DNA from 2 places in the Massilia sp. S19_KUP03_FR1 genome. Region 2 is predicted to be linked to the other one. Evidence: riboswitches for the same ligand, from Rfam matches in the RefSeq annotation. Region 2 holds a riboswitch; the other holds the start of a gene.
What was found. A riboswitch is a leader RNA that binds a small molecule or an ion and turns the genes downstream of it on or off. The one in region 2 is predicted to bind thiamine pyrophosphate.

Region 1: linked by a shared signal. The riboswitch ahead of thiC (phosphomethylpyrimidine synthase ThiC) and the one ahead of V6M87_RS12095 (TonB-dependent siderophore receptor) in region 2 are both predicted to bind thiamine pyrophosphate.

Annotation. Positions count from the first base shown of each region.
Region 1 covers NZ_JAQQPS010000003.1:227,428-237,851, reverse strand. Annotated here, with positions in the region: gene V6M87_RS04435 (YaiI/YqxD family protein) at 125-577, shown strand; gene V6M87_RS04430 (hypothetical protein) at 717-1,490, shown strand; gene V6M87_RS04425 (NADPH-dependent F420 reductase) at 1,515-2,201, opposite strand; gene V6M87_RS04420 (LysR family transcriptional regulator) at 2,312-3,217, shown strand; gene V6M87_RS04415 (valine--tRNA ligase) at 3,219-6,035, opposite strand; TPP riboswitch at 6,113-6,208, shown strand; gene thiC (phosphomethylpyrimidine synthase ThiC) at 6,273-8,150, shown strand; gene thiS (sulfur carrier protein ThiS) at 8,150-8,347, shown strand; gene V6M87_RS04400 (thiazole synthase) at 8,349-9,131, shown strand; gene thiD (bifunctional hydroxymethylpyrimidine kinase/phosphomethylpyrimidine kinase) at 9,128-9,856, shown strand; gene thiE (thiamine phosphate synthase) at 9,869-10,424, shown strand, end outside.
Region 2 covers NZ_JAQQPS010000009.1:160,931-171,354, forward strand. Annotated here, with positions in the region: gene V6M87_RS12080 (alpha/beta hydrolase family protein) at 1-863, opposite strand, end outside; gene pnuC (nicotinamide riboside transporter PnuC) at 1,118-1,708, shown strand; gene V6M87_RS12090 (ATP-binding protein) at 1,705-2,220, shown strand; gene V6M87_RS12095 (TonB-dependent siderophore receptor) at 2,217-4,310, opposite strand; TPP riboswitch at 4,413-4,512, opposite strand; gene V6M87_RS12100 (DUF535 family protein) at 4,532-5,476, opposite strand; gene V6M87_RS12105 (hypothetical protein) at 5,552-5,908, opposite strand; gene V6M87_RS12110 (glutathione S-transferase) at 6,011-6,709, shown strand; gene V6M87_RS12115 (hypothetical protein) at 6,706-8,034, shown strand; gene V6M87_RS12120 (ethanolamine ammonia-lyase subunit EutB) at 8,043-9,428, shown strand; gene eutC (ethanolamine ammonia-lyase subunit EutC) at 9,430-10,224, shown strand; gene V6M87_RS12130 (hypothetical protein) at 10,305-10,424, shown strand, end outside.

The sequences.
Region 1 (10,424 bases), on a different contig from region 2:
TATCCTAGATTAACTGAAAAAACGCTGAAATTGCACACTACTTGGACCGCGTGGGAATCCCGGCACGAACCGTTGTTTAAATGCAACTAAGTTCCCGTGTGCATAATATTGAATTGGAACGACGATGAAGATTTGGGTCGATGCGGATGCCTGTCCCGGCGTGATCAAGGAGATCTTGTTTCGGGTCGCGCAGCGACGCGCCCTGCAGGTGACGCTGGTCGCCAACCAGTTGCTGCGCGTGCCCGGCTCGCGTTTCATCACGGCAGTCCAGGTGCCGTCCGGCGCGGACGTGGCCGATGCCGAAATCTTGCGTCAGATGGCCGCTGGTGACCTGGTTGTCACCGGCGATATTCCGTTGGCGGCCTTGGTGCTGGAGATGCACGGTTTTGCACTGAACCCGCGCGGTGAGTTTTATACCAAAGACAATATTGCCCAGCAATTGACGATGCGCGCTTTCATGGAAGAGTTGCGCAGCGGCGGTGTCGACACCGGTGGCCCGGCGCCGTTCGGCCAGGCCGACCGCCAGCAATTTGCCAATGCCCTCGACCGCCACCTGGCCCGCCACGCCGGACCGTAATGCGGCCCAGCCAGCTGTTGCGACAATGGCACACAGCTTGGTCACGACGCGAATGTACGCCATAATTGCCGAAATTCAATAAAATACCCACAATTCATCGGCGTGTGCGTGCCGGGCTGAAGGCTGTCCCATGAGAAAAATGATGCAATTGCTTGCCATACTGGCGCTGGCCGTTCCTGCGCAGGGCGCTTTTGCTGCGCCCGGTCTGGCACAGCAGGCGCACGCGACCGAAACCCGGGCGCTCGGCATCGCTGTTTCCACAGGCAACGCCGAACAGGTCAAGCTGCTGCTCAGCCAGGGCGCCAATCCGCTGGCCGGCCTGCCGAGTGCACTGGAACGGGCGCTTTACGTCACCGCATCCGGATCCAGTTACAAGCGCGGCAGCCGGTTGCCGCCGCAGTCTGGCGTCATGGTGCCGCTGTTGCTCAACCACATCGTCAAGGTGCAGAAGGTGGCGCTGGCGTCGATCCGCTGGAAGCCGCTCGAACTGGCCTTGCAGGACGCGGCCGAATCGGATGACGATGCCGATGTGGAAGGGGAAGCAGACAATGTTGCGCGCGTACGCTTGCTGGTGGCGGCCGGTTTCAGTGCCCGCAGCCTGAGCGAAGCGGCCGCTGCCGCCGCGCTGGCCATTCCCGACAAGGGGCTGGCCAGCGAGCTGCTCGATCGCGGCATGCTGCGCATGGGCCCGGCGCAGGCGCGCTCGGCCCCGACTGCCAAGATCCTGCTGACGGCCGTGGCATGGCGCCGCGCCGACCTGTTGCCGAAGCTGCTGGAGCTGGGCTATGACCCGAATTTGCGCAGCGGCGGCAACCCGAGTCCGGTTGACCTGGCCATGCAGCTGGGTGCTGCCGATGAACTGAACGCCTTGCTGGCCGGCGGTGGGCGCATCGACGACGCCGCGCCGCGCTGAGCGCGTAGCGGGCCGGTCGAAGGCTTACACCGGCGCGTCGAAGGTGCCGGGGCTGTGCTGCGTGGCCTTCCATTCTGCCGTGCGTTCCGGCGTCGCCTCGGCCAGCGCACGGCGTACGCCGGCAGCATCGAAGTCTTGCAGATAGCCGGGCGTGCCGGGCTGCTGGCGCCAGGACGCGGCGATCGGGCCGGCATCAACACCTTCCAAGCCGATATCGGCAAGTAGTTGCATCACGCTCGCCTTGGCGCCGGCATCGTCGCCGGCCACGGCCAGGGCGACCTGGCCGGGCCGGTTTTCCAGCGGCAGGTGGCCGGCCAGGATCGAATTGAATACCTTGATGACCGGACGGCCCAGGTGCTGTTCCACCCAGGCGCTTTCCGGCAGGCCCGCTTCGATGGCAGGGATCAGGCCATCCCGGTGCTGCGGATAATAATTGCTGGTGTCGATCACGATTTGACCGGCCGGGCCCTGGCTGAACAGGTCGGCTGGCAGGTCAGGGACGTTGACCAGCGGGATGGCCAGCACCACGATGGCGCTGGCCTTGACCACCTCGGCGGCAGTCGCGGCGCGCGCGCCGGTTTCCTGTGCCAGACTGGCGAGCGAAGCAGGACCGCGCGAATTGGCCACGGTGACCTGGTGGCCCGCCTTGGTGAACAGGCGCGTTAACGCTGCGCCGATATTGCCCGATCCGATAATGCCGATATTTGCCATGATTTTTTATTCCCTGGTAGTGGCTAAACGCCTGAGTGAACGATAATATTGCGTTTCGAATCAGGCATAAATGCTGATCTGAAGCTGTCTGTCACAACCAGGAGTGTCGAATGGATCGTCTTGCCAGCATGGCCGCGTTTGTGAAAACGGCGGAGGTTGGCTCATTTGCCGCGGCTGCCGGCGCGCTCGGCATCTCGCCGCAGATGGTGGCCAAGCATGTGGGCTGGCTCGAGAGCCGCCTGGGTGCGCGCCTGATCCATCGGACCACGCGCCGCCAGAGCCTGACGGAAATCGGCAAGGAATATTGCGAGCGCTGCCGGACGGTACTGGCCGACGCCGACTGGGCTGACGCCATCGCCGACGATGCGAAGGGTGCGCCGCGCGGGCGCCTGCGCGTGAATGCGCCGGTGTCGTTCGGCACCCATACGCTGGTGCCGGTGATCGGTCGCTATTTACGCGCTTATCCCGAGGTGGAAATCGACCTGGTCCTCAATGACCGCTTTGTCGACCTGGTGGAAGAAGAATTCGAGGCGGTGTTTCGCATCGGCCCGCTGGCCGATTCCAGTTTCGTGACGCGCGCGCTGGCGCCGTTCCGGCTTGTGGCGTGCGCCTCACCGGCCTATTTGCAGGAACGCGGTGTACCCGCCACGCCGGCCGACCTCGACCGGCATGCCTGCCTGGCGTATGCCTGGGGCGCGGGGGCGGTGCATGGCAACTGGCAGTTCACGCGCGATGGCGAGCACTACAAGGTCGACATACGACACCGCCTGCGCCTGAACGATGCCAAGGGCTTGCTGGTGGCAGCCCTGGAAGGCATCGGCATCGCGTTCATTTCCGAAGACCTGGCGCGCGAGGATTTGCGCGCCGGACGGCTCGTGAATGTGTTGCCCGAGTATGAAACGTTGAAGCGTCCCATGCACCTGCTGTACCACCGCGACCGCCGCCAGACGCCCAAGCTGAAAAGTTTTATTGCCGCCGTCGTCAGCGAACTCGGGCTGGCGGCGGACGGCGCATAACTTATGCAGTTGCCAGTTTCGCGAACTGCTCGTTCAACTTCGCGATCGTTGCCGAGAAATTGACCAGGCGTTCGTGTTCCTGCGCCACCACGGCGGCCGGTGCACGGGCCACGAAACTCTCGTTCCCCAGCTTGCCATTGATCTTGGCAATTTCGCCTTCGATGCGGACGATTTCCTTCGACAGGCGCTCGCGCTCGGCAGCGACGTCGATCTCGACTTTGAGCATCAGCTTGGTTTTGCCGACAATCGACACGGCCGCTGGCGAATCCGGCAGCGCATCGACGATCTGCACTTCGGACAGCCTGCCCAGCGACTTGATATACGGCGCAAAGCCGGCCAGCGCGGCTTTTTCGAAGGCGTCGCCCGGTTCGACAATCAGCGGCACCGGCAGCTTGGGCGCCAGCTTCATTTCACCGCGCAGGTTGCGGGTCGCGTCGGTCAGCGCTTTCAGCTGCACCATCCAGGCTTCGGCGTCGGCGTCGATCAGCGCTTCATTGGCGATCGGGTACGGCTGCACCATGATCGAATCGCTGCCGTCGGCCTTGGCTTTGCCAGCCAATGGGGCCACCACTTGCCACAGCGCTTCGGTCACGAACGGAATGATCGGGTGCGCCAGGCGCATGATCACTTCCAGCACACGCAACAAGGTGTGGCGCGTGGCGCGTTGCTGCGCCTCGGTGCCCTGCTGAACCTGCACCTTGGACAGCTCCAGGTACCAGTCGCAGAACTCGTCCCAGACGAATTTGTAGATGGCGGCGGCAATCAGGTCGAAGCGGTAGTCGGCAAAGCCCTGCGCCACGTCCAGTTCCACGCGCTGCATCAGCGAGATGATCCAGCGGTCGGCCGGCGACAGGTCGGCCGCATCCGGCGCGCTGCAATCCTGGTTTTCCGTGTTCATCAAGACGAACTTGGTCGCATTCCACATCTTGTTGCAGAAGTTGCGATAACCCTCGGCGCGGCCCAGGTCGAAATTGATGTTGCGGCCCAGCGAAGCGTAGCTGGCCATGGTGAAGCGCACGGCATCGGTGCCGTAAGCAGCAATCCCGTCCGGGAACTCCTTGCGCGTGGCCTTGGCGATTTTTTCGAGCGAGGAAGGACGCATGTCCATCAGGCCGGTGGTGCGCTTGGCGACCAGTTCCTCGAGTCCGATGCCATCGATCAGGTCGATCGGGTCGAGCGTGTTGCCCTTCGATTTAGACATCTTCTGGCCGTTTGAGTCGCGCACCAGACCATGCACGTACACGGTTTCAAACGGCACCTGGCCGGTGAAGTGGCAAGTCATCATGACCATGCGCGCGACCCAGAAGAAGATGATGTCGAAGCCGGTGACCAGCACCGACGACGGCAGGAACATTTTCATGTCAGGCGTTTGTTCCGGCCAGCCCATGGTGGAGAAGGGCACCAGTGCGGACGAGAACCACGTGTCGAGCACGTCGTCGTCGCGGCGCAGAACGCCCGTCGATCCAGCCGCGGCGGCTTTCGCTTGCGCTTCTGCTTCGGTGCGGGCGACGAAATACTGGCCGGCTTCGTCGTACCACGCCGGGATGCGGTGGCCCCACCACAGCTGGCGTGAAATGCACCAGTCCTGGATGTTGCCGAGCCAACGGTTGTAGGTGGTCGACCAGTTCTCCGGCACGAACTTGATTTCGCCGTCGGCGACTTTTTCGAGCGCCACTTCGGCGATCGATTTGCCAGGGTAGAAGGTCCCCTCCGGCGCCGGTTTGCTCATGGCGACGAACCACTGGTCTGTCAGCATCGGCTCGATGACGACGCCGGTGCGGTCGCCGCGCGGCACTTGCAGCTTGTGTGGCTTGACCTCAACCAGGAAACCCAGCGCATCGAGGTCGGCAACAATCTGCTTGCGCGCGGCAAACCGGTCCAGGCCGCGGTAGGCCGCCGGCATGTCATCGGTCATTTTCGCATCTAACGTGAGCACGATAATCTGCGGCAGCTTGTGGCGCTGGCCCACCTGGTAATCGTTGAAGTCGTGCGCCGGCGTGATTTTCACGCAGCCGGTGCCGAATTCTTTATCGGCGTAGTCGTCGGCGATCAGCGGGATTTCGCGGTCGGTCAGCGGCAGCTTGATCATCTTGCCGACCAGCGCGGTGTAGCGCTCGTCAGTCGGGTCGACTGCCACGGCGACGTCGCCCAGCAGCGTTTCAGGACGCGTGGTGGCGACCGTCACATGGCCGCTGCCGTCCGCAAACGGGTAGCGGATGTACCACATGAAACCGTCTTCTTCGGTCTGTTCCACTTCGAGCTCGGAGACGGCCGTACCCAGCACCGGATCCCAGTTGACCAGGCGCTTGCCGCGGTAGATCAGGCCTTGTTCGAACAGGCGCACGAACACTTCGGTGACCGATTGCGAGCGCGGCTCATCCATCGTGAAGTATTCACGCGCCCAGTCGGCCGACGAACCCATGCGGCGCATCTGGCCGGTGATGGTGTTACCGGATTTTTCTTTCCACTCCCAGACCTTGGCCGTGAAAGCGTCGCGGCCCAGGTCGTGGCGCGAGATTTTCTGCGCGTCGAGCTGGCGCTCCACGACGATCTGGGTGGCGATGCCGGCGTGGTCGGTGCCCGGAATCCAGGCGGTGTTGTAGCCGCGCATGCGGTAGTAGCGGGTCAGGCCATCCATGATGGTCTGGTTGAAGGCGTGCCCCATGTGCAGGGTGCCGGTCACGTTCGGCGGCGGCAGCTGGATGCTGAACGAGGGCTTGTCGGCGTCCATGGAGGCGGCGAAGTAGCCGCGCTGTTCCCACTCGTTGCGCCAGAACTGTTCAATGTCGGCTGGCTCGAAAGACTTGGCTAATTCCATGATGGTGGCGTGTGCATTTGGCGAAAACACCAATTATAAACTGTCGTATAATTCGCTCGCTGCCGGTCATACTTGGCAGCACACGCTAGGGGTCCTGTGCATTGCACGGGTGAGAAATACCCTCTGAACCTGATCTGGATAATGCCAGCGAAGGGAAGCCTGTGAAGCCACCACGCCGTTTTTTTAACCTTGCGTGCTTCACGTTCCTTTGCTGGCTCCTGCCACCAAAGGAGCCACATGAAAACCGTACCGTTCGACTCTGCCACCGCCACCGCGGACCAGGCAGCCATCCATCCGTTTCCCGGCTCGACCAAGATCTACGTGCAGGGCAGCCGGCCCGACATTCGCGTGCCGATGCGCTCCGTCAGCCAGTCCGCCACCTCGGCCAGCTTCGGCGGCGAGCCGAATCCCCCGCTGCCGGTGTACGACACCTCCGGCGCCTACACCGATCCGGCGCTCACCATCGACATCCGCGCCGGCTTGCCGACCCCGCGCCTGCCGTGGATCGTGGAACGGGGCGATACCGAACAGCTGCCCGGCCCCAGCTCGCAGTATGGCGTCGAACGTTTGCACGACGCCAGCCTGGACGGCCTGCGTTTCAAGCTGACGCGCCAGCCGCGCCGCGCCGTCGCTGGTGCGAACGTCACCCAGATGCATTACGCCCGGCAAGGCATCATCACGCCGGAGATGGAATTCGTCGCCATCCGCGAAAACCTGCGCCGCCGCGAATACCTGGCTGAACTCGAGGCTAGCGGCGAGATGGGCCGGCGCACGGCGCAGCTGATCGGCCGCCAGCATCCCGGCCAGTCGTTCGGCGCAGCGATACCGGACGAGATCACGCCGGCCTTCGTGCGCGATGAAATCGCCCGTGGCCGCGCCATCATCCCGGCCAATATCAACCACCCGGAAATCGAACCGATGATCATCGGCAGGAATTTCCTCGTCAAGATTAACGCCAACATCGGCAACTCGGCCGTCACCTCGTCGATCGGCGAAGAAGTCGAGAAGATGACCTGGGCCATCCGCTGGGGCGCCGACAATGTGATGGATCTGTCGACCGGCAAGCATATCCACGAAACGCGCGAATGGATCATCCGGAATAGCCCGGTCCCGATCGGCACCGTGCCGATCTACCAGGCGCTGGAAAAGGTCAACGGCAAGGCCGAAGACCTGACCTGGGAAATCTACCGCGACACGCTGATCGAACAGGCCGAACAGGGCGTCGACTATTTCACCATCCACGCCGGCGTGCGCCTGGCGTATGTCCCGATGACCGCGAACCGCCTGACTGGCATTGTCTCGCGCGGCGGCTCGATCATGGCCAAGTGGTGCCTGGCGCACCATGAAGAATCGTTCCTCTACACGCACTTCGAGGACATCTGCGCCATCATGAAGCAGTACGACGTGTCGTTTAGCCTGGGCGACGGCCTGCGCCCCGGCTCCATCTACGACGCCAACGATGAAGCCCAGCTGGCCGAACTGAAAACGCTGGGTGAGCTGACGCAGATCGCCTGGCGCCACGATGTGCAGGTGATGATCGAGGGCCCCGGCCACGTGCCGTTGCACCTCATCAAGGAGAACATGGACCTGCAGCTGGACCAGTGCCACGAGGCGCCGTTCTACACCCTGGGCCCACTGACGACCGATATCGCGCCCGGCTACGACCACATCACGTCCGGCATAGGCGCAGCCACCATCGGCTGGTACGGCACGGCCATGCTGTGCTACGTGACGCCCAAGGAACACCTGGGTTTGCCGGGCAAGGATGACGTCAAGACCGGCATCATCACCTATAAAATTGCCGCCCACGCGGCCGACCTGGCCAAGGGCCATCCCGGCGCCCAGATGCGCGACAACGCCTTGTCGAAGGCGCGCTTCGAATTTCGCTGGGACGACCAGTTCAACCTCGGCCTCGATCCCGACAAGGCGCGCGAATTCCACGACGAGACGCTGCCCAAGGAATCGAGCAAAGTCGCCCACTTCTGCTCGATGTGCGGGCCCCATTTCTGCTCGATGAAGATCACCCAGGAAGTACGTGCGTATGCCGCCAGGGGCATGCAGGAAAAGGCCATCGAATTCGTGCGCGGCGGCGCCAAGTTGTATCAGGAGGTCTGATGATCGACATCGAACTCAATGGCGCGCCGTATGCGGCGCCGCCGCTGCTGGAAGACCTGGTCGCGCAGTTGGCGCTGACCGGACAAAAGCTGGCTGTGGCAGTGAACCGCCAGGTCGTTCCGCGCCCGCAATGGGCAACTTACACACTGTTAGCGCGCGACCGGGTCGACATTGTGCGCGCCATCGGAGGAGGCTGACATGCACGATCTACTTACCATCGCAGGAACCACTTACCAATCGCGCCTGCTGGTCGGCAGCGGCAAATACCGCGACCTGGCGCAGACGCGCGAGGCTACCGATGCCGCCGAAGCGCAAATCGTCACAGTCGCCATCCGGCGCGTGAACATCGGCCAGGACCCGCACGCCCCCAGCCTGCTCGACGTGCTGCCGCCAGGCCAGTTCACCATCCTGCCCAATACCGCCGGCTGCTTCAATGCCAGGGACGCGGTCTACACGCTGCAGATGGCGCGTGAACTGTTAAATGGCCAGAAGCTGGTCAAGCTGGAAGTGCTGGGCGACGAGAAGACGCTGTTTCCGCACATGCCGGAAACCCTGATCGCGGCCGAACAACTGGTCAAGGATGGCTTCGACGTCATGGTCTACTGCAGCGACGACCCGATCCAGACGCGCCTGCTGCAGGAGATCGGCTGCGTGGCCGTGATGCCGCTGGCGTCCCTGATCGGCTCCGGCATGGGCATCGTCAATCCGTGGAATTTATCGTTGATTATCGAGCAGGCCACGGTGCCGGTGCTGGTCGACGCCGGCGTCGGCACCGCGTCGGATGCGGCCATCGCCATGGAGCTGGGCTGCGACGGCGTGCTGATGAACAGCGCCATTGCGCTGGCGCGCGACCCGGTCGGCATGGCGCACGCGATGAAGCTGGCGGTGCGGGCCGGGCGCGCGGCCTACCTTGCCGGCCGCATGCCGCGTCGCTTTGGCGCCTCGCCCTCGTCGCCGATGCAGGGACGGCTGGGCGCATGAACACGGTGCTCGTGTTCTCGGGCCTGGACCCGGGCGGCGGCGCCGGCCTGTCCGCCGATATTGCCGCCATCGGCGCGATGGGTGCGCATGCGCTGCCGATTGCCACCGCGCTCACGGTGCAGGACAACGAGCGCGTGCTGGAATTGGCGCCGGTCGACACTGGCCTCATCGTGCGCCAGGCCGAGACCTTGATCGCGCGCTTCGCGATTGACGCGGTCAAGCTCGGCATTCCCGGCAACCGCGCGAATGCCGTCGCGATTGCGGCGCTGGTCAAGCGCCTGCGCGAGCGCGCGCCAAGGCTGCCGGTGGTACTCGACCCCGTTCTGGCCAGCGGGCGCGGCGACGCGCTCGGGCAGCAGGAGGCACTCGCCGCCTTGCTGGACGTCGCCACGCTGCTGGTGCCGAACCTGCCCGAAGCCGCGGCGCTGGGGCCGGTGCCGTGTGCGCACGTGCTGCTCACCGGCGGCCATGGCGAGGGCGACGTCATCGTCAACCGCTGGCTGCACGACGGCGGCGAGCGCGCGTGGCGCTGGCCACGCCTGCCCGGTGAATTTCACGGCAGCGGCTGCACGCTGGCGGCGGCGATTGCGGCGCGCCTGGCGCAGGGCGACGCCATCGCCGACGCGCTCGAGCGCGCCCAAGCTTATTGTCACGCGGCGCTGGCGCAGTCGTTTGCCCTTGCTCCCGGCCAGCGCATCCCGCGCCGGTTTCTGATATCGACCTGAAAGGAGTAAAACATGCGCGGTTTATATCTCGTCACGCCCAACTGGGATGACACGCAACGCCTGCTCGCCGTCACCGAGGCCGGCTTGCGCGGCGGTGCGGCGCTGGTGCAGTACCGCCACAAAACGGCCGATGCTGCCTTGCGCCGCGAGCAGGCCGGCGCGCTGCTGGCGCTGTGCCGACGCCATCGGGTGCCGCTGGTCGTCAACGATTACCTCGACCTGTGCGTCGAGCTCGATGCGGATGGCGTCCACCTTGGCGGCAGCGATGGCGACCTGGCGGCCGCGCGCAAGGTGCTGGGACCGGACAAGATCGTCGGCGCCTCATGTTACGGCGAGCTGGCGCTGGCGCTGGCGGCGCAGCTGGCCGGCGCCAGCTATGCTGCATTCGGCGGCTTCTATCCATCACCCGTGAAACAATACGATTTCGTGACGCAGCCAGGCTTGCTGAACCACGCCCGCGCGACCCTGTCCCTGCCGCTGGTGGTCATCGGCGGCATGACAGCGATCAACGCGGCGCCGCTGGTGGCGCACGGGGCCAGCATGGTGGCCGCCATCACCAGCGTCTACG
Region 2 (10,424 bases):
ACCGGATCGGCGAACAACACGCTGCGCTTGCCGCTGGCCAGCTCTTCGCTGATCAACTGATCCGGTTCGCCATGCACCGAGTGACGCACGAGGAAGGCGCGGTCGTCCGGGCTGAACTGGAACGGTTGGTAGCGCACGCCGGTGTTGGTGTCGAACTTGTTCCACGCGCCGCTGGCATCGTCGCGCCGAAACACGACGGCATACGCGGTTTTTTCGTCGTCGCCCAGCGCAAAGCGCGGCTTGCCGTCGCGCTGCAGGATGTAGGTCAGGTCGCCCACGGGAATTTTTGCCAACAGCGTGCGCGCCGAGGTTTTGCCGTCGATGTCGTACAGATGGGTGAAATTGTCTTCCCATGCACGGCCGGTGACGAACAGGTGGCCGTCACGCTTGTTCGAGACATCCTCGACGTAGCCGAAGGCCCGATCATCGCCATAGCGTTCGCCGCGGCTGGCGAAGTCGCGCATCTGGTAGCCGAACAAATATTCCTGGCGCCGTCCATCCATGTCGAAAGCGAGAATTTCGCCGGTTTGGCGCGGTTTTTCGCGCGAACCGAGTTCCTTGCCCTTGGACAGCACCAGCCGGGTTGCGCTGATCCACTGGTAATCGACCGGCACTTCGAACACCGGCAAGCGCAGCGCGCCGATCTGCTTCATGTCGGGCAGCGAGTACATCACCACCACCGGCACGAAGCGGTCGTTGAGCGAGACCCTGGCGGTGACGGCCAGGTGCTTGCCATCCGGGGACAGGCGCGGGTGGGAAAACTGGTCTTCATGCACGAAGGCGGCCAGTGGAACAGCCGGTGCGGCAAACACTGGCCGGCTCGCTGCAAGCACCAGGTACAAGAGGACAAAACGTAAACCCATGAACACACTCCTTTGATTGACTGGCCCAATGTGGCAGCGGTGCAGGGCATGCGATGAGTATAGTAGCCAAATGCCAACAATTAACTATTTGAAAATAGACGTGTTGCTATTTTGCATCACTCGATCCGGATGCCATGGCGTCCCCGGCGTGGCCGGCCGGTTTGCATAATCGTGCGGCCCCCCGCATAATCGCCGCCCATGACACTTTTCCGCCACGTTTGCCCACCGCCCGCTGCGGGGGCCGGCTTCCGACCATGAACGATATCCTCACGATCGCCGGCCTCACGACCACCCCGCTCGAACTGCTCTCCTTTGTGCTCGCCGTGATCACGGTTGCGCTGAACATTCGCCAGAACCACTGGGCCTGGCTGTTCGCGATCATCTCGTCGGCAGCGTATGGCGTGGTGTTCTACGGCGCGCGCCTGTACGGCGACATGGGTTTGCAGCTGGTGTTCATCGTGGTCTCGTTCTGGGGCTGGTACCAGTGGCTGCACGGCGGCACCGGCAAGCAGGCGCTGGCAGTGACCCAGCTGGACGGGCGCGGCTGGGCCATCTGCATCGCCGCGTGGCTGTTCGGCTTCGCACTGCTGTCGACCTTTCTGGCCAAATTCACCAACACCGACGTGCCCCACATCGATGGCTTCCTGACTGCCGGCAGCCTGGTGGGGCAGGTCCTGCTGTCGCGTAAAAAGGTGCAGAACTGGCACGTCTGGATCATGGTCGACGTGCTGTACGTCGGCCTGTATCTGTTCAAGGGTTTGACGCTGACCGCGATACTGTACGCGCTGTTCTGCGTGATGGCGGCGGCGGGCCTGGTGGCCTGGCGCAAGGCGGCACAGGCATGAGCGTCGCCCGCATCGCCATCCTCGGCGCGGAGTCGTCCGGCAAGTCGACCCTGGCCGCCGCTTTGGCGGAACATTACGGCACGCTGTGGGTGCCCGAGTACCTGCGCGAATTCGTCGACACCTGCAAGCGCGTGCCGCGCGAGGACGACCAGTACGGCATCGCGCGCACCCAGATCGAGCGCGAGAACGCCGCTGCGCTGCGCGCCAGGCGCTACCTGTTCTGTGACACCACGCCCTTGATGACGGCCTTGTACAGCAAGGTGTATTGGGGACGGGTGGGGGCGCCACTGGCCGAACTCGACGCCGTGCACGATTACGCGCTGACGCTGGTCACGGCGCCGGACGGGCCGTGGGTACCGGACGGCCTGCAGCGCGAATCGGAAGCGGTGCGCCAGTCGGTGCACGCGCTGGTGCTGGCGAATCTGCGTGCGCGCGGGATCGCGCACACGGTGGTGGCGGGCGACCCGGCCCAGCGGATGGGCCAGGTCGCCAGCCTGATCGACGATCTCTAGAAATCGAACTGCGCCGACAGCGCGAACGTGCGCGGCGCACCCGGCAGCAGATAGCCACCCAGGTCCGGCGACACGTCGCGCCAGTAGAACCGATCTGCCACGTTCTCCACGCGCGCGCGCACGGTGGTGGCCACGCCGGCCAGCTTCAGACCGTATTGCGCCCCCAGGTTGAACACGTGGTAGCCCGGTACGAAGGTGCGGTTGTCTTCCTGGAAGGCCTTCTTGCCGGCGTACTGCCATTGGCCGTTGACTTTCAGGCCGGGCAGCGCGGACAGCGCGTATTCGACGAAGGCGCTGGTTTTCAAGGCCGGGACGTCGGCGACGCGCTTGCCGTTGATGCTGGCGTCCGTGGTGCCGGTCACCAGCGTGTTCAGGGCGGTGGCCGACAGCATGTACGACAGCTGCGGCGTAGCCTTGCCCTGCGCCGACAGTTCGATGCCGCGGTTGCGCTCTTCGCCTTCGCGCACGAACAGATTCCGGTTCAGATCGGTGTACTCGTGCCCGCGCTTGATTTCAAACAGCGCCGCGGCCAGTTCCAGCGTGGTGTTGACGCTGGCCTTGGCGCCGATCTCGACCTGCTTCGAGCGTTTCGGCGCCAGCGGCATGGCGTAGTTGAGGGTGTCGATGCCGCCCGCGCCGCCGTACTCCATGCCGTGCGCGACGGACGCGTACAGGTTCACCGTGTCAAGCGCGCGCCACACCAGCGCCACATTCGGCAACAGGAAATGGTCGGACCGGTCGCTGCGCACCGATTCGTAGCGCACGCCTGTATGCAGCACCACGCGGTTCGACAGCGCCACGATGTCCTGCACATAGGCGCCCCGTTCGCGGTCCAGGTGGCGCAGCGTGACCGGCCCGGTCACCGGCTGGCCCGGCGCCGGCGCCACAATCAGGTTCTGGTAGATATTGCTGTAGCCGGCGTAGTCGTAGACATACTTGCCGGCACTGTCGCGCCGGGTCGAGTACGACAGGCCGAAGGTGGCCTGGTGGCGCAGCGCGCCGGTATTGAACTTGCCCTGGATTTGCGCCTGTGCGCCCAGCGGGGTCTTGCGCTCGCCGGTGCTCTGGTAATCGTAGACGTCGTAGTCGCCGTTGGCGCAGAAACCTGGATAGTAGCCGTCGCCCTCGTTGCTGCAGCCGTAAGGAAAGGCGGTGAAATCGTCGCGCCGGAACCAGTGCTTGTTGAGCGCCACGCTGGCGTTCCATTCGGGTGCCAGTTTGTATTCGAAGCGCAGGCCGAGGTTGCTGCTGACGGTGTCGACCGGGCGCGCCCACGGCTGCTCGCCCAGGAAGGTTTTGGCCGACACGTTCGGCGGCAGCACTGCATTGGCCAGCAGCTGGTAGCCGGGCGCCGTCAGCTGCGACTTGTGCTGGTAGTCGAGGTCCAGCTGCAGCAGCGCGTCGGGCGAAATTTGCCAGTCGAAGGCGCCCGAGACAAAGCTGCGTTCGCCATCGGCGCCACGCACGTACGAGCGCAGTTTTTCGCCGGCCGCGTTGATGCGGTAGCCGAAGCGGGTATCGGTAAAGCGGCCGCCGGCATCGACCGCACCGTACAAGGTGCCGCGTTCGCTCACGCCCGCGCTGGCCGACAGCAGCGGCGTGGCGGTAGGGCGCTTGGTGACGTAATTGACCACGCCACCCGGCGACGAAATGCCGGCCTGCAGTCCCGATAAACCTTTCAGGATTTCGATGCGTTCCTTGTTTTCCAGCGGGATCTGGGTATCGGCCGGGATGATCAGGCCATCCTTACGGTAACTCGAATTGTTGTCCAGCTTGAAGCCGCGGATCGAGAACTGTTCAGCGTAACCGACCGCGTTGTAGGCGTCGCTGACGGACGAATCGAAGGCCATCGCGTCGCTGCTGCTGCGGATCGACAGGTCCTGCATCCGGGCGCGGCTGAAGGCGACGACGGAAGCGGGTGTGTCGAACAGCGCTGCGTCGCCGAAGCCGGCCACGCTGGCGCGTTCAGGACTGGTTTTGCTGGCGCTGACCAGCACTTGGGCGATTGGTGTATCGGCGCTTTGCGCGTGGGCGGAAAACGCTTGCGCGAGGGCGCAGGCGAGGGCGGTGTATTGCAGTGTGTGTTTCATGGTTTGCTCGTTTTCGCGCGCCGCGCATTGCGGCACGCTGCTTTAAATAAAAGCCGGAGCCAACGCGGGGAAAGGGGCAAAGAACCAGGATGAACACCCTGGCGGAACTGCGTTGCGCTTTCCTTCGCTGGCATTATCCAGATCAGGTACGGAGGGTATCTCTCACCCGGAACAAACCATTCCAGGACCCCTAGCGAGCCGCGAGTCTATCACACGGTGTATCAGGCGTCGACGGTCTCCATGATGCGCGCCAGCGGCGCCGCCTGCAGGTGGCCGAGCATGACCGTGTGGGCACTCGCGTCGATGGCTTGCCAGTTGGCGCGGCGCCGGGCGGCGCGCTTGCGGTGGCGCGACGGCATCTGCGCCAGTGGCTTGGTGTGGAACGGCAGTGCGATTGCGTGGCAGCAGTCGTCGTGCGGCACGCCCCCCAGCACGGCCCAGAATTTGTCGTAGGCGTTGACGAAATGCGGCGCCGCGCCGACGCGCCAGGCGATATGCGCGGCGCTGTTGACGGCCAGTACCTGTGTCATGCCGAGCGCGCGCGCCACGCCCTGCAGCGCGGCAAAGCAGAAATAGCTGGCCGAATTGTGCGGGAAGGCGGCTTCGAACGCGGCGAAGGCGTCGCTGGAATCGGTCCAGCGACCCTGGTTGCGGGCGATGAAGGGAAGCACCGGGTGCGCCGCGTTGAACAGCGCGCCGTCGACCCAGCTGAACGACAGGCGGTGCAATACCTTGTTATTTGCCACCAGCGCAATCGTCAGGTCGCCCTCGGCATCGAGCCGCACCGCCATCTCGAGGCGGATGAAAAACCTGCAGCCATGCGCATCGTGCTGCCACAGGCGCAGGCCGCCCTGGCGATACACCGCGCGCTGCCAGGCCTGGTCGAAGGTGGCGTCGTCGTAGCTGTAGTGAAACAGCGCGGCCTGCACGCGCCGGCGCGCCGACAGCCCGCGCATCAGGTAGCCGCGCTGGGTCAGGTGATGGAACACGTCGTGCGGCACCACCTGGGCGATATGCTCGCGCACCACGGCCAGCCGGCACAGTGCCGCGTGGTCGCGCCGGTAGAACAGCACGCGCAGGATGCGCGCGGCGCGCAACAGGGAGGCAGCGAAGGCGTCGCGGCGGCGGTAGGTGCGCCAGTGGCACAGCAGGTGGGTGACGATCATGATGCGCTCTCGTAAAAGGCGAATCAGGCCATCTTGACCCAGCCCTGAAAATGCGCGGTGACCCGGCGCAACAGATTATTTCTCGGCGGCAGTCTTGAGTCGCGCCAGTCCTTTTTCGAGTTCACTTCCCAGCAGCATATCGATGCCGATGAAGGCGCTGATCAGGCGGGCCCGGAACGTCAGCGGTCCGTGCAGGCGCCATGTGACGCGGGTGCCGCCTGCCGTGGGCGTGAGGGTGAAGCGGGTCTGGCTGGTCGCAGCGACCGGTTTCACGACGTCCGTCTTCAGGTCGGCCAGCAGCGGGACAATCTTTGCGTGCGGGGCGCGGATGTCGATCGATCGCTCCACGGTAAAGCTGGTACCCTGGCGCGCCGCGATGGAGAGGATGATGGCGACGATGGCGAGCAAGCCGATCAGCAGTTTCTTGAACATGGCCTACTTTGATTGCATTCCGGGTTGCAAGATTAACATGTGTGCGCGCCGCCTACGGCCGCTTTTCGCGATAATGCGGGACACAATCACCGGAGAGCAACGATGGTCTATCAACTGTATTACTGGCCGACGATCCAGGGCCGCGGCGAATTCGTGCGGCTGGCGCTGGAAGAGGCGGGTGCAGGGTATGTCGATGTCGCGCGCGGCGAAGATGGCATGAAGGCCTTGATGGCGGAACTGGACACGGCCGATCACCCTTCGTTCGCGCCGCCGTTCCTGAAAGCTGGCGCGCTGACGATCGGCCAGGTGGCCAACATCCTGCTGTACCTGGGCGAACACCTGCACCTGGCGCCGCGCGGAGAAGCGGCGCGCCTCTGGACCCACCAGCTGCAGCTGACCATCGCCGACCTGGTGGCAGAAGCACATGACACCCACCATCCGGTGTCCGGCGACAGTTATTATGAAGACCAGAAGCCGGAAGCCAAAAAGCGCGCCGCCGAATTCGTCAAGACGCGCATTCCGAAATTCATGGATTACTTTGCCAGGGCCCTGGGTGACAAGGATTATCTGAACGGCGCGCACCTATCGTATGCCGATTTGTCACTGTTCCAGGTCATCGCGGGCTTGCGCTACGCGTTTCCGAAGGCGATGGCGCGCAGCGAGAAGCAGCATGCGCCGTTGACGGCCCTGTACGACCGCGTGGCGCAGCGGCCGAAGATTGCCGCGTATTTGGCGTCGGAGCGCAGGCTGCCGTTCAGCGAAGAAGGGATTTTCCGGCACTATCCGGAGCTGGACCATTGAACTGGCGTCGCGCGACCATGTGCCTGGCGCTGACCGGCGGGGCGGCTGCGCCGGCTGCGGCATGTTCGCCCCCGCCGCAGCGCGATGCGGCCGGTTTCTTCCGGGATGCCGTCCGATCGCTGCCGAAAAACGCGCGCGGCGTGATGTTTGCCGCGCCGCCCGGCAAGACAGTACGGGCTGGCGATTTCGCGTTGACCTCGGATCGCGCCGCGCACCCGCTGGCTGTGCGCGTGCGCGCCTTGCCTGCGCACGAGGTTCGCCTGGAGCCGGTGCAGGGCTTTCAGCCCGGCGTACGCTACACCTTCCGCTACCTGCCGGCCCACGGTAATTGGCAATTTCCCGATGCGATGCAGGTCGCGATCGACGACCGCGTCGTCACCACCACCGGGCAATACGCACTGGTGCTGGTGCCCCGCGCAAAGCGGCGCATGATCGTGATCCCGGGCGGTGCTGCCTGCAGGCAAACGGTGACTGCGGCGGTGCAGGAGTTCACGTACTCGGTGCCAGCGGCGCTCGTGCCTTACGCTGCTGGCCTCGATTACGCTGCCCGGGCCGACCGCGTGCCGATTGAGGCGATGGGCGCGGCGCTTCCCGTTTGGACAGCCGGGCCGCAGGTGTATTCCGCCCTGATGGCCGGCGAACCCACCGGCGCCTGGTACGACCGCCACAACGATGCGGTGGTTGCGCCGTGCAATGCGCGCGTGCCCTTAATCCGGCTGCGCGGCGTCGTCCGGTTTCCAGAAGTGGACAGCCAGGTGCACCCGGTGCGGCAACAGGTCATCGACTTGAGCCGGCACGTTGACGGGGTGTGCAGTCCGCTCGAAGCGCTGGTAGCGACGCTGGCAGAGCGCCCGTTCGAGCCGGCCTTGCGTGCCGTCTGCGGCATGCAGATCGCTGGCGCGTTTTCCATGCCCGGGGGGCCGTTGCGCGCCGTCACGCCCGACGAATGGGCATTCCAGCTGGGTTTTTTTTATGACCACTCGCCAACGTGCAATCTGGTGGGGCTGGCACACGTGCTGCAGACCGGGCAATTTAGCGCCGACCCGGCGGCGCTCGACGCCCTCGGCGCGTCCCTGAAGCAAGGGCTCGGGTATGCCCGGCCCGCGGAATGGGATGCCGCAGTCCATGCCTTGCATTTTCTGGTCTTTCAACTGCCGCCGGCTACGCAAGCGGCAACCGCGCGGCGCTTGCTGGCGCCGGCCCGTCCTTTGCTGGTTGCGGCGCTGGCCGCTAGGCATCCCCAGCGCCCGGACGACCTCGCTCGCCTGATCGCTTGGGGTGGGGAACAGGCAAGCACGCCAGCAGGGCCAAAGCAACGATGGTAATCTGAGCCATGCCCCACTACACCCATATCGTCGGCGCCCGCACCTACACCTTCCGCGACCTGAAGGACGTGATGGCGCGCGCCACGCCGGCCCGGGCGGGCGATTACCTGGCCGGCGTGGCGGCCGGCAGCGCGGAGGAACGCGTGGCGGCCCAGATGCTGCTCGCCAGCCTGCCGCTGACCGTCTTCCTCAACGAGGCGCTGGTGCCGTATGAAGACGATGAAGTCACGCGCCTGATCATGGACTCGCATGACGCCGCCGCGTTTGCGCCGCTGCGCCATTTAACGGTGGGCGATTTGCGCAACTGGCTGCTGTCGGACGAGGCCGACGAAGCCGCGCTGCAGGCCGCCGCGCCCGGCATCACGCCCGAGATGGCGGCGGCGGTCTCAAAAATCATGCGCATCCAGGACCTGGTGCTGGTGGCGCGCAAATGCCGCGTCGTGACGAGCTTTCGCAGCACCATCGGCCTGCCCGGACGCCTGGCCACGCGCTTGCAGCCGAATCACCCGCAGGACGACGCCTCCGGCATCGCCGCCAGCATCCTCGACGGCCTGTTGTACGGCAGCGGCGACGCTGTCATCGGCATCAATCCGGCCACCGACAACGTGGCGCAGGTGATCAAACTGGTCGGCATGCTCGACGATATCATCAGCCGCTACGGCATTCCCACCCAGTCGTGTGTGCTGACCCACGTGACCAACACGCTTGCCGCGATCGAGCGCGGTGCGCCGGTCGACCTGGTGTTCCAGTCGATCGCGGGAACGCAGGCGGCGAACGCCGGCTTTGGCATCGACCTGGCCTTGCTGGCCGAGGCGCAGCAGGCGGCGCTGGCGCTCGGCCGCGGCACGGTCGGCAACAACGTGATGTATTTCGAGACGGGGCAGGGCAGCGCCTTGTCGGGCAACAGCCACCATGGCATGGACCAGCAAACCTGCGAGGCGCGCGCCTACGCGGTGGCGCGTCGCTTCCAGCCGCTGCTGGTCAACAGCGTGGTCGGCTTCATCGGCCCGGAGTATCTGTACGACGGCAAGCAGATCATCCGCGCCGGCCTGGAAGACCACTTCTGCGCCAAGCTGCTCGGCCTGCCGATGGGCTGCGACGTCTGCTACACCAACCACGCCGAAGCCGACCAGGACGACATGGATGTGTTGCTGACGCTGCTCGGCAGCGCCGGCTGCAATTTCATCATGGGCATCCCCGGCTCGGACGACATCATGCTCAATTACCAGAGCACCTCTTTCCACGACGCCCTGTACGTACGGCGCGTATTGCATCTGAAGCCGGCCCCGCAGTTCGAAGCATGGCTGCACGCGATGCAGATTTTCAGCGCCGACGCGACGCTCGCCAGCGCCATCCCGCCGTCCTTTCAAGCCGCCTTGCTGCGCCTGCCCTGAGATGGCCAAGCCACCGGTCACCGACAATCCCTGGCAGGCGTTGCGCCAGTTCACCGCGGCGCGCATCGCGCTCGGTCGCGCCGGCATCAGCCAGCCCACCGCGGCGCAGCTCGATTTTCAGCTGGCCCACGCGCAGGCGCGCGATGCTGTACACCAAACGCTTGATGCAACCGCGCTGGCGGCGCGCCTGGCCACGCTGCCCGGCCTGGCGCCGGCGCTGCTGCTGCACAGCGCCGCGGAAAATCGCGCCACCTATTTGCAGCGTCCCGACCTCGGGCGCCGACTCGACGCCGCCTCGCGCGCGCTGCTCGGCGCTGGCGCGGGCGAACTGTATGACCTCGCCTTCGTCATCGCCGACGGCCTCTCTGCGCTGGCCATCGAGCAGAATGCCGTGGCCTTCCTGGAAGTGCTGCTGGCGCGCCTGCAGCACGATGCCTGGACCATCGCGCCACCGGTGATCGTGCGCGAGGGCAGGGTGGCGCTCGGCGACGAGGTGGCGCAGCTGCTGGGGGCGCGCGCCGTGGTGGTGCTGGTGGGGGAGCGTCCGGGCCTCAGTTCCCCCGACAGCATGGGCTTGTACGTCACCTGGCAGCCGCGCGTCGGCCTGCCGGACAGTAGCCGCAACTGCATCTCGAATGTGCGTCCGGCCGGCCTGGCGTATGCGGACGCCGCGCATACACTGCACTACCTGTTGTCCGAAGCGCGCCGCCGCGGCCTGTCCGGCGTCGGCCTGAAAGACGAAACCGAGGCCGCCCCATCCCGCCTGAATGCAGGACAGCCACGCTTTCTTTTGTAGCAAACCACAAGTCACTTATTTCCGTGCTTTTTCCACATGCTTGGTGTTATAGTTAACTACCACACCAACCAGAGGATGCCATGCTTCGCCCACCTGTTCACCTGCGCCTTGCGCTTGCCGCGCTGTTCACCAGTACCTTGTTGGCCGCACCGTGGGCCCTGGCCGAGCCGGAGCCGGGCGCGCCGCGCGAGGTGGTGGTC